Regions from separate parts of the Enterococcus sp. DIV0724b genome, predicted to be linked through region 1. Evidence: riboswitches for the same ligand, from Rfam matches in the RefSeq annotation. Region 1 holds a riboswitch; each other region holds the start of a gene.
The links. A riboswitch is a leader RNA that binds a small molecule or an ion and turns the genes downstream of it on or off. The one in region 1 is predicted to bind magnesium.
Positions count from the first base shown of each region.

Region 1 (3,287 bases):
CAATATTTTCTAGAGCCTTCTGATAATTTTTCATCAAGAGAGTCATTTGATCCAAGGTCATGTCAGTTTGACCGTTATCACCAATTACGTCTAGTAATTCTTGATAATGAAAAACACTTTTCATAGAAATTAATTCTTTGGTAAGCTGAATCGTTACTTCCCGCTGTCTTTTTTGTCTCCCATAGTCTCCTAAAGGATCTTCATAGCGCATTCTTGCATATTGCAATGTTTCCCAACCGCCTAAATGCTGCTCTCCTTTTGGATAATGAATTCCTTCTGCATCAAACTCAAAATCATTATTGACAGTAACACCACCAACCGCATCACTCAATGCAGCTAATCCATCCATATTGATGACAAAATAGTGATTGATCGGAATGTCTAAATAATGCTCGACAGTATTGATCATCATCTCATCACCGCCAAAAGAATGGGCATGGTTAATTTTGTCGTATACACCCTCTTTTCCAACGATTTCTACATAAGCATCTCTAGGAATACTTGTGATTGTCGTCTTCTTTAATTGATTATTGACAGTCACGACCATAATCGTATTCGCTCGAAGATCTGTTTTACGCTTTGAATCATTTGCGATCCCTAAAAGTAAAAAACTAACAGGTTTACTATTATTAAGCTCTGCAGGCTTTGTTTTTCGATTCAGCGGCTGATACATTTTGTCAGCCGTTTTTTGAACATTATTAAAGACTGTTGCACCATATACAGAAGCTCCCGCAACGGCCAGTAAAAGTACAGTTAAGCTAGCCAAAATGGTTCTTTGCACAAACTTTTTTTTAGCTTCTCGTGATGTGAATGTTCTATTAAGATACAACCTTTGAAGGCAGATATAAGAAAAATTCACCCAAGAAAAACTTAAAAGAAACCCTGCAATCACATCGCTCGGATAATGAACTCTTAAGTAAATTCGACTCAAGCCAATCAAAAGAACATAAAGAAGCAATACATTTTTTAAAATCCTGTAATTTTTCGTTTTCCTTGGATAAAATGTGTGTACGATCAAAATAACAGAACAAGTTAGACACATGGCTAAAAGAGAATGCCCACTTGGGAAACTGTAAGAGCTTTTCTCGGCTAACTGTTCCACATTAGGTCGTGGCCGAGCAACAAAATTCTTAAGTATAAAGCCTAAAGCACTGACTACTAAAACATTACTGCTCATCCAAACTGCTAGTAGCTTATGCTTATTTTTCCATAGAACAAATGACACGATAAGACTCAAACTAAAAATAGGCACGATTGTAGCAGTTTTTGCAAATAGATTCACGAAACTAGTCAGTGTTTCATTTGGCTTCCAATTAAATTGATAAATCCATGAATCTAAATTTGTAAACCAACTTACATTTTTAACAACTAAAAAACTTAGTAATGAAAAAAGTACAACACTAAAAATAACTGGAGTAAAATTCTTTTCTTTCGACGTATACATGTGATAAATCCCTTCATTCCTATATTCATTAAAAAACTAATCAAACAAGAACCATAAGCATTTCCCAAAAAGACTGCTAAAAGATTCTATTCCCTAATAGATAGGAGCGAATCTTTTAGCAGTCTTTTTTTGCGTTATTCAACCACACTCCAAAAAAACACAAGTAAGTACTAAGACGGTATACATTCAGTAAATAAAATAGTTTTCTAATTTACCAAAAGAAAAAAGCCAAACATTTTTCCTTAAGACGTTTGACTTTTAATCAATCTCATCGTCTGAGTTTTAGCACTATACAACGTAAAGAAAATTTCTTAGCTATTTTATGAAAAGCCTTAATTCGACAATTCCTGTTTTACACATTGGCGTCTTTCGACGTTTCTGCGCAATAGCCTCTGTTTGTATAGGAGCCTCACCTAACAAGGTTATTTATCTATTTATTTGATTAAAGAATAACGCTGGAAAAAAATTTTTTCAAGTTATTTCAAGAGTCTTTATTTTTTCTTAATTTAAAATCAAGCGAATTCAGAAAGATTTATTCTAGCAAATAAAAAAAAAGCGTGGGATAAAACTAAAGAACAGTTTTATCCCACGCTCTAAATCCGAATAAACGGCGAGAAAAAAGCAGCTTATTTCTCGGAGCTAAACGCTTTTGTATCGGCCTCTCTTTTACAAGTTTTTACTCCTCTAACTCTTCAAATTGAGAGTTATAAAGTGACGCATAGTAGCCACCTTCAGCAAGGAGTTCTTCATGTGTACCTTGTTCTTTGATATCGCCGTCCTGCATATAAAGAATTTTATCTGCATCTTTGATCGTTGATAAACGGTGAGCGATAACAAAAGAAGTACGGCCAGCCATCAAGTTATTCATGGCGCCTTGAATCAAGCCTTCTGTTCTTGTATCAACAGATGACGTTGCTTCATCAAGAATCAAAATCGGTTTGTCCGCCAAGATTGCACGAGCAATCGTTAATAATTGTTTTTGACCTTGGGAAATATTTGACGATTCTTCATTTAATTCCATGTTGTAGCCGCCAGGTAACGTTTGGATAAAGTGGTGAACGTGAGCAGCTTTGGCTGCCGCGTAAACTTCTTCATCTGTTGCATCTAGGCGACCATAACGAAGGTTTTCCATGATCGTTCCTTTAAATAACCAAGTATCTTGTAAAACCATCCCGATATTTTTACGTAAGTCTGCACGATTAAAGTCTTTGATATTATGACCATCGATTTTAATCGCACCAGATGTTACATCGTAAAACCGCATCAATAGCTTAACCATTGTTGTTTTCCCTGCACCAGTAGGACCTACGATCGCTACAGTTTGGCCTGGATCAACATGGGAACTGAAATCATTGATAATGATTTTATCGGGTGTATAACCAAAACGAACATGTTCAAAGTCGACCATACCTTTTGCTTTATCGATTTTAACCGGGTTTGGAACAGTTTGTGCTTCTTCATCTTCTTCAAGGAATTCAAAGACACGTTCAGCTGCTGCTGCCATTGATTGAAGTAAGTTAGATACTTGAGCCAATTGCGCAATAGGTTGTGTTAAGTTTCGTACGTATTGGATGAACGCTTGAATATCACCGACTGTGATTGTGCCATTATAAGCTAAGATTCCACCAAAGATCGCTACGGCAACATAACCTAGATTTCCGACAAAGTTCATAATGGGTTGCATCAAACCTGAAAGAAATTGTGATTTCCAAGCTGATTTGAATAAGACATCGTTTTGAGTTTTAAATTCTTTAAGTGAATTTTCTTCATCATTGAATAGACGGACGATGTTATAGCCACCGATTGTTTCTTCTACTTTACCATTGATGACACCTAGATATTC
Region 1 is NZ_CP172890.1:2,120,167-2,123,453, forward strand. Features, by position in the region: gene IGJ02_RS09795 (phosphatase PAP2/LCP family protein) at 1-1,444, opposite strand, end outside; M-box (ykoK) riboswitch at 1,705-1,872, opposite strand; gene IGJ02_RS09800 (ABC transporter ATP-binding protein) at 2,121-3,287, opposite strand, start outside.

Region 2 (3,287 bases), 750 kb from region 1:
TGGGTTCAAATAAAGCAGCATTGTTCATGCTTTGGTGCGTTAATTTTAGTAAATCTCTGCGTTTCACTTGACCGCCAATGGCTAGTACAGGATCGCCCTCTGCGGTGGCAGTGACTAAACCTGTTGCTAAGTTGCTTGCACCCGGACCACTTGTTGCAACTACCACACCCGGATTTCCGGTCAAACGTCCAACAGCTGCTGCCATAAAAGCAGCGTTTTGTTCATGACGCGTTACGATCAATTCAGGTCCGTCATCCACTAATGCATTAAATAGTCCATCGATCTTTGCTCCTGGAATCCCAAAAACATAATCAACTTGATGGTTTTTCAAACTCTCTACAATCACTTTAGCGCCATTTCTGCTTTTTTCCGCCATGTGTTACACTCCTTTTATAATCATGTTTCTTTTTCAAAAAAACGTTAATACAAAAAGAAACATTCGTTATTAAACAATAAAAAAATCTTTTTTTATAATACAGTTACATGACTTGTATCACTTTTTTCATTATAGCACGCATATTTTTATTTGTTTAATGATTTGATTGACGAAAAATAAAACAGTAACGAAACGTTTTAGGTTTCGTCACTGTTCAAAAACATGCTATTTTAGATATTTCACACGTTCATCTTCGATTCGTTTTTCAAAATCCATGCCATAATCAAAATCATAAACGTGGTCTAACTTGTCTTTATAGCAAAGCATATCAAGTGGCACATCTTCTTCTTGTTCAACCTTCTCCATATCTGCCGGCATCTGAAAAGGTAACAATTCTGATGGTGTGTACTCACCACTCAAAACACTTAAAATCGCCTGTATTTGGACACCAAAATCCACAATGATTCCTTGTGCAAATGGTTCTAATCCTTTCACAATCATCGGGTTTTTCACCATGAGAGAAACTAAAAAGCGCATTCTTCCACTTATTCTATCTTACAGAAAATTTAACTCTGATGCACACTCATCTAGCATTTTATGATTCTTTACTTGGCTCTGACACTTCTATTTTATTTTTAATAAGTTTAAGAAAGAGTAAAGAAAACGAAATTGTCAGGCTATTAACTTAAAATGCATCAAATTTGCGCTTGCCTTTGACAAATTAAAGTAGCCCCTCTCGCATTTGATTTCCTATCTGCCAAATGATAAAACAACACGGATTATTCTATTTTCTCACTTTTTATTATAAAAAATTTAATACTTAAGTAGTTGACATTAATGACGATATTCACTATATTTAGGGCGATCTAAATAACTTGTTAGGTGAGGCTCCTATGGAAACACAGGCTACTGCTCAAAAATGTCGAAAGACAGTAATGGGTAGGACAGGAATTGTCGAATTAAGGCTTTTCACAAAGTAGCTAAAAGCTCTGCTTTTTACGTTTCATAGTGCTAAAACTCAACGATGAGAATGATAATAAGCTCTCTTTGTGCTGAAATCAATCCCCCTTCGCTGAGTTATTTAAGCGAAGTTTTTTTGTTTTGATAAATAATGGTGACAGTATTTTTGATTTTGGAGGTGACGGTTTACAGGTTGACGAAATTAGACTTTGACTGTCTGTCACTTATTATTCACAGCAAAAAGAACTCTTTATCCCCATCTAAAACAATTCCTAAAGCCGAACTTTATTTGACGATCAATTAAAATGATTAGCGAGGAATAAAAAATGAAAACAGGAATGAAATTCTTAATTTGTATACTTCTTAGTATTATCTTACTTCTGACTGGAATCGGGAGTTATACTGCAATCACCTTTCATAACGGAAAGAAAATGGCTCTCTCTCAAGTAAATAAGACTAAGAATAATAATTTTTCCGGTGATCAACAAACAAATACGAAAGAGATCACAATCATGCTAATAGGTGACGATGGGCGTGAAGATGATGAAGATGGCGGACGTGCAGATACATTGATGGTCGCTCATTATAATAGCGAAACGAAACAGCCAAAATTAATTTCGATCATGAGGGACTCTTATGTATCCATACCAGGTCATGGTTTAGAAAAAATCAACGCTGCCTATGCTTATGGCGGAGCAGAATTAACCCGCAAAGTTCTTAATGATTCTTTTGGTTTACCAATCAATTATTATATATCCGCTGATTTTAATAACTTTATCCGATTGATCAATGAACTTTACCCCAAAGGAATTGAAATTGATGCGGAAAAAGACATCAACTTAGACAATGTTGATATCAAAAAAGGCAAACAAATCATGGACGGTAATACTTTACTGCAGTATGCTCGTTTTAGAATGGATGAAGAGGGAGATTTTGGACGTGTCAGAAGACAACAGCAAGTCATGGATGCTCTAGCTAAGCAATCTAAGGATGCAGTTGCTTTTATGCAGTTACCAAAAATTGCTGGTGAAGCGGTCGGTTACTTAGACACAAACATTCCAAGTGATCTCCTTGTAGATTTAGCAAAAGATTTTCTCACAGGAAAAGTAAAAAATCTAGAAACGTTATCTGTGCCAGTAAAAGGGAGCTGGGCCTTTAACGACTATACCGATGCTGGTAGTGTCTTGGAAGTAGATGAAAAACAAAATACACTGGCCATTCAAGACTTTTTGAATGATGGAGCCTCACGATGAGCTGGCCTAAAAGATTATCCAAACTGCATTATGTCGATTTTTATATTTTGATCCCTTATTTAATCTTATGTGTTGTAGGTATTCTGATGGTCTATAGCTCAAGTTCCTATCAATTGCTGGACAGTGAATTAGGGACCGCAAGTAAAGCAATCAAACAATCAATGTATTTTCTTTTTAGTTTGTTTTGCATGAGTTTTGTATATCGAGTCAATTTGAGCGTTCTTCGCAAACCCAAGATGATGTATTTCCTATTGGCATTAACATTTCTCTCAATTGTTGCGTTGCCTTTTATCGGAACAAGCGTTGGTGGTGCAAAACGATGGATCAATTTAGGTGTTCTTTTATTTCAGCCGTCTGAGTTAGTTCCTTTAGTCCTTGTATTGTACTTATCTTCTAACTTGTCTAAAAATGATACCTTAGTTCCGTTTACGTTTAAAAACCACAAACGCTCGTTACTGGTTTCGATTTTCTTTATGTTTTTTGTTGCTTTACAGCCAAATATAGCTGGTGCTTCAATGATTTTTATTCTTGTTTTAGTATTGTTTTTATTTAGTGGTCTTTCTCCTTTGTTTACATCACTTGCTTTAGTTGGCTTTGTTGCAATAAAACGGTTAGGGACGGTTCTTTTATTGTCGATTCCCACTGATTGGATGCCTCAAAAATTCAGCTATTTAGTAACACGTTTTGAAGTAATGCAA
Region 2 is NZ_CP172890.1:1,367,149-1,370,435, reverse strand. Features, by position in the region: gene alsS (acetolactate synthase AlsS) at 1-376, opposite strand, end outside; gene IGJ02_RS06360 (hypothetical protein) at 602-877, opposite strand; M-box (ykoK) riboswitch at 1,244-1,413, shown strand; gene IGJ02_RS06355 (LCP family protein) at 1,663-2,589, shown strand; gene IGJ02_RS06350 (FtsW/RodA/SpoVE family cell cycle protein) at 2,586-3,287, shown strand, end outside.
Region 2: it holds a riboswitch for magnesium, as region 1 does, so the genes downstream of both, IGJ02_RS06355 (LCP family protein) here and IGJ02_RS09795 (phosphatase PAP2/LCP family protein) in region 1, are expected to answer to the same signal.

Region 3 (3,287 bases), 1.3 Mb from region 1:
GTTTACTACTCCTTGTAAAAATTTATATTTTAAAACCTTTTCTGAATCACTACCGAGAATTTTCTGGGACCACTGACTAGAACCTGTTGCTAAAATCAGTTTGTCAAATGACATAAAAAAATCAGATTCTTGTTTTTCATACTTAATAATACGCTGTTTTGAATCCATACTGACGACTTCTGCGTTTAACAACAAAGAAATACCGTTATCTACTAGCTGTTCTTCTGAAATGAACTGAGCTGTTTCAATAGGACCGATCGTTTCATTGAAATACAGATTGATTCCTCCAGGCAAATAACCTATTGTTTGTTGCTTATCAATTAAATGGATTTCAGCCTTGGGATGTTTTTTTCTAATCGCTAAAGCAGCAGATACTCCCGCAAATGAAGCCCCTATAATCACGACTTTCATAGTAGAATCCTTCTTTCTAAAATAGTAAACCGTTTTCTTAAAGAATAGCATACGCATGCACTTATCGCATAGAAAAAAGCTAATTTGTTTGAGTATTATACAAAAAAACTCGTCTACTCACTATGTAAGAGAGCAAACGAATTTTTTAATTGTACAATTGTATTTTTAATTATCCTTCATGAACTCCTGAATCGCTTCAGCATTCTTCTGTTCATCAAGCTCGATCACGCTTCCAGATTCAGTATAATCATTAAAGTTCCATGTCCCCTCTACAGGAACTGATAATGATTTTAATGGCTTCACTTTTCCAGAAAGAAAATCTTTCGCCAAATCGATCAATAAACTTGTTGGTACATTTGTATCAATTTTCCCAACCATTTTTCCAGCAACTTGAGGTAGTTCCCATACTGGAATCAAATCTTTAGACTGCTCAACTAAAGCATCCATCACTTGTTGTTGACGTCTGATCCGACCAAAGTCACCTTCTTCATCCATCCTAAAACGAGCATACTGCAATAAACTATTCCCATGCAAAGTTTGCTTTCCTTTAAGAATGTCTACACCGTCTAAATTAATATCTTTTTCAGCATCGATTGTGACCCCTTTTGGATAAAGTTCATCAATGATGTCACTAAACTCTTTAAAATCCATTACCACATAGTAATTGATTGGTAAATCAAAGTTGGTTTTCAACACATCTTTAGTCATTTGTGCGCCGCCATATGCGTATGCTGCATTTATTTTATCTTGTCCACCATCAGGAAATGTTACATAACTATCTCTCATGATTGAAATCAATTTAGGCTGTTTCGTTTTTCCATCATAGTGAGCCACCATCAACGTATCTGAACGACCTTGATCCTCGTCATCATCTCTCGAATCATTCCCAACGACCATAACAGTTATTTGTTTATCGCTCGTTTGTTCATCTCCAGTAAAGTTTTCATTTTTATTGGAAAGTTTTGATTCACTCTTTTCTTTGGCTGTTTGGAATGAAATCGCCGCATAACAGCCTACACTCACAACTACAAGTAGAATTGATAATAATGTAATCGTCACTATTTTTACAGATTTTTTCATTGTTTATTCCTTTCTAAACATAAAAATTGAATCGATTTGTTTAATCTTGACTAAAATTAGATAATTGCATTTTTTCTTAGCTAAAAGAAAAAATCCCTCACCAAGAATACTCAGCGAAGGGATCAGAATACGGCGACTTAAACACATGGCATTCGCCATGAATTTGCAATTTATCTAGATCTTCTCTTCGTTGAGTTTTAGCACTATATAACGTAAAAAGCATTGCCTTTAGCTACTTTGAAAAACGCCTTAATTCGACGAATCTTGTCCTACCCGTACCTGTCTTTCGACATTTCTGAGCAGTAGCCTGTGTTTATATAGGAGCCTCACCTAACAAGTATTTAATTCATTTTAAACTATAAGCGTATCGAATCACAAAGTCAAATTAAATTTTATAAATGCTGTTCAATTTAAAACTAAGTTATTAAAATATAACTATTCTGTACCTAACACTGCAGTAAAAGTAAATTATGACAACAACTATTTTAAATGAAAAAATCTTTACATTTTCTTAAAAAATACCTATTTCACTTTAAAAAGCAACTTTAGATAGACATTCCTCCCTTTATCTGTTTCAATGTTTAAAAGACAGAACACTTGGAGGATACGCATGGAACACTTTTTAGAAAAACAACAAGAGTACTTTTTTAATTTTTTAACCGATAGCATCGACAACTTTTTATTAGATCATTCCGACGAAACCTTTTATGCATTTGCATTAGACTGTAATATTTATGAAGAAGGTGAAATAAACCTTTGTTTTAATACTGTAGATCTTTGGCAAGAAACAACAAATTATTATGCAAGTAGAGGTCACAGCAACATACAATTAGAAGAAATGAAATACAATTCCAGTGACTGGGATGAAAATCAACGTTTTGCCTCCCTTCACCTATTTGATGATTGGGTGGAAGATGAGCAAGATATTGAAATGGTTCTTGAATGGCTTTGTCAGCAAATAATCCTCTTGACTGACAGCGAAACGTTCGAACGAATCCCAAAAACAGAAGATTTTAAGCTATTGGTTTACGATCATGACGAAACACCTTCTGACTCACAAGAAAGATTTGAAAAAATCGGAATGTCAGAACTTTTTCAAATAGAATAACAAAAAAATGCTTGTTTTTAAGGTTAAAAACAAGCATTTTTTTGTATCTAGTTTCTAAATAAAGCTATGATATCATTCGTTAAAGTAGTTTAAAAACAAAACGCCAATTCTTCCACATTAAAAAAAGCTACTAATATTTCATTCACCTTTTCCACTAATTTCTTCTCGTCCGTAATTTGATCCCTTGTTTCAATTGCCACTGCCCCATTTGTATACGTCAGAAAATCATATTCTTCTTTGAGCGTAACTTGATGATCCTCTTTTTTATATAACGTATAATCATCGATAACATCTATCTCGTATTCACGTTTGTAGCCATTTTTTAACGCTATTGCAGTTATCAAAGAATTGACTGTCAATGCTTCTAAAGGAATAACTTGTTCGTCTATCGTCAATGTATAATTTTCATCCTCAATAATTCCACAAGCATTGCAACCACCATCTAATAAATTCACTGTTTTACTAATTAATGCTTTTTTCATTCTTACAGATCCTTTCTTACGCCTCTATCTATTTCCTTATCTATTATATCAAAAATGAAGAGACAATAAAGCAACTAATTGCTATTAAACATTATGAATAACCACTACAAAAAGGACCAGTTGACGACAAGACGCAAGTTAAATTCAAACTAAAATAGACATCTCCATCCTCTACTCATGCAGAAAACAGAGATGTTTATTTATTC
Region 3 is NZ_CP172890.1:808,591-811,877, reverse strand. Features, by position in the region: gene IGJ02_RS03825 (FAD-dependent oxidoreductase) at 1-411, opposite strand, end outside; gene IGJ02_RS03820 (LCP family protein) at 577-1,491, opposite strand; M-box (ykoK) riboswitch at 1,668-1,836, opposite strand; gene IGJ02_RS03815 (DUF4303 domain-containing protein) at 2,102-2,599, shown strand; gene IGJ02_RS03810 (DUF4809 family protein) at 2,689-3,081, opposite strand; gene IGJ02_RS03805 (DUF916 and DUF3324 domain-containing protein) at 3,282-3,287, opposite strand, start outside.
Region 3: it holds a riboswitch for magnesium, as region 1 does, so the genes downstream of both, IGJ02_RS03820 (LCP family protein) here and IGJ02_RS09795 (phosphatase PAP2/LCP family protein) in region 1, are expected to answer to the same signal.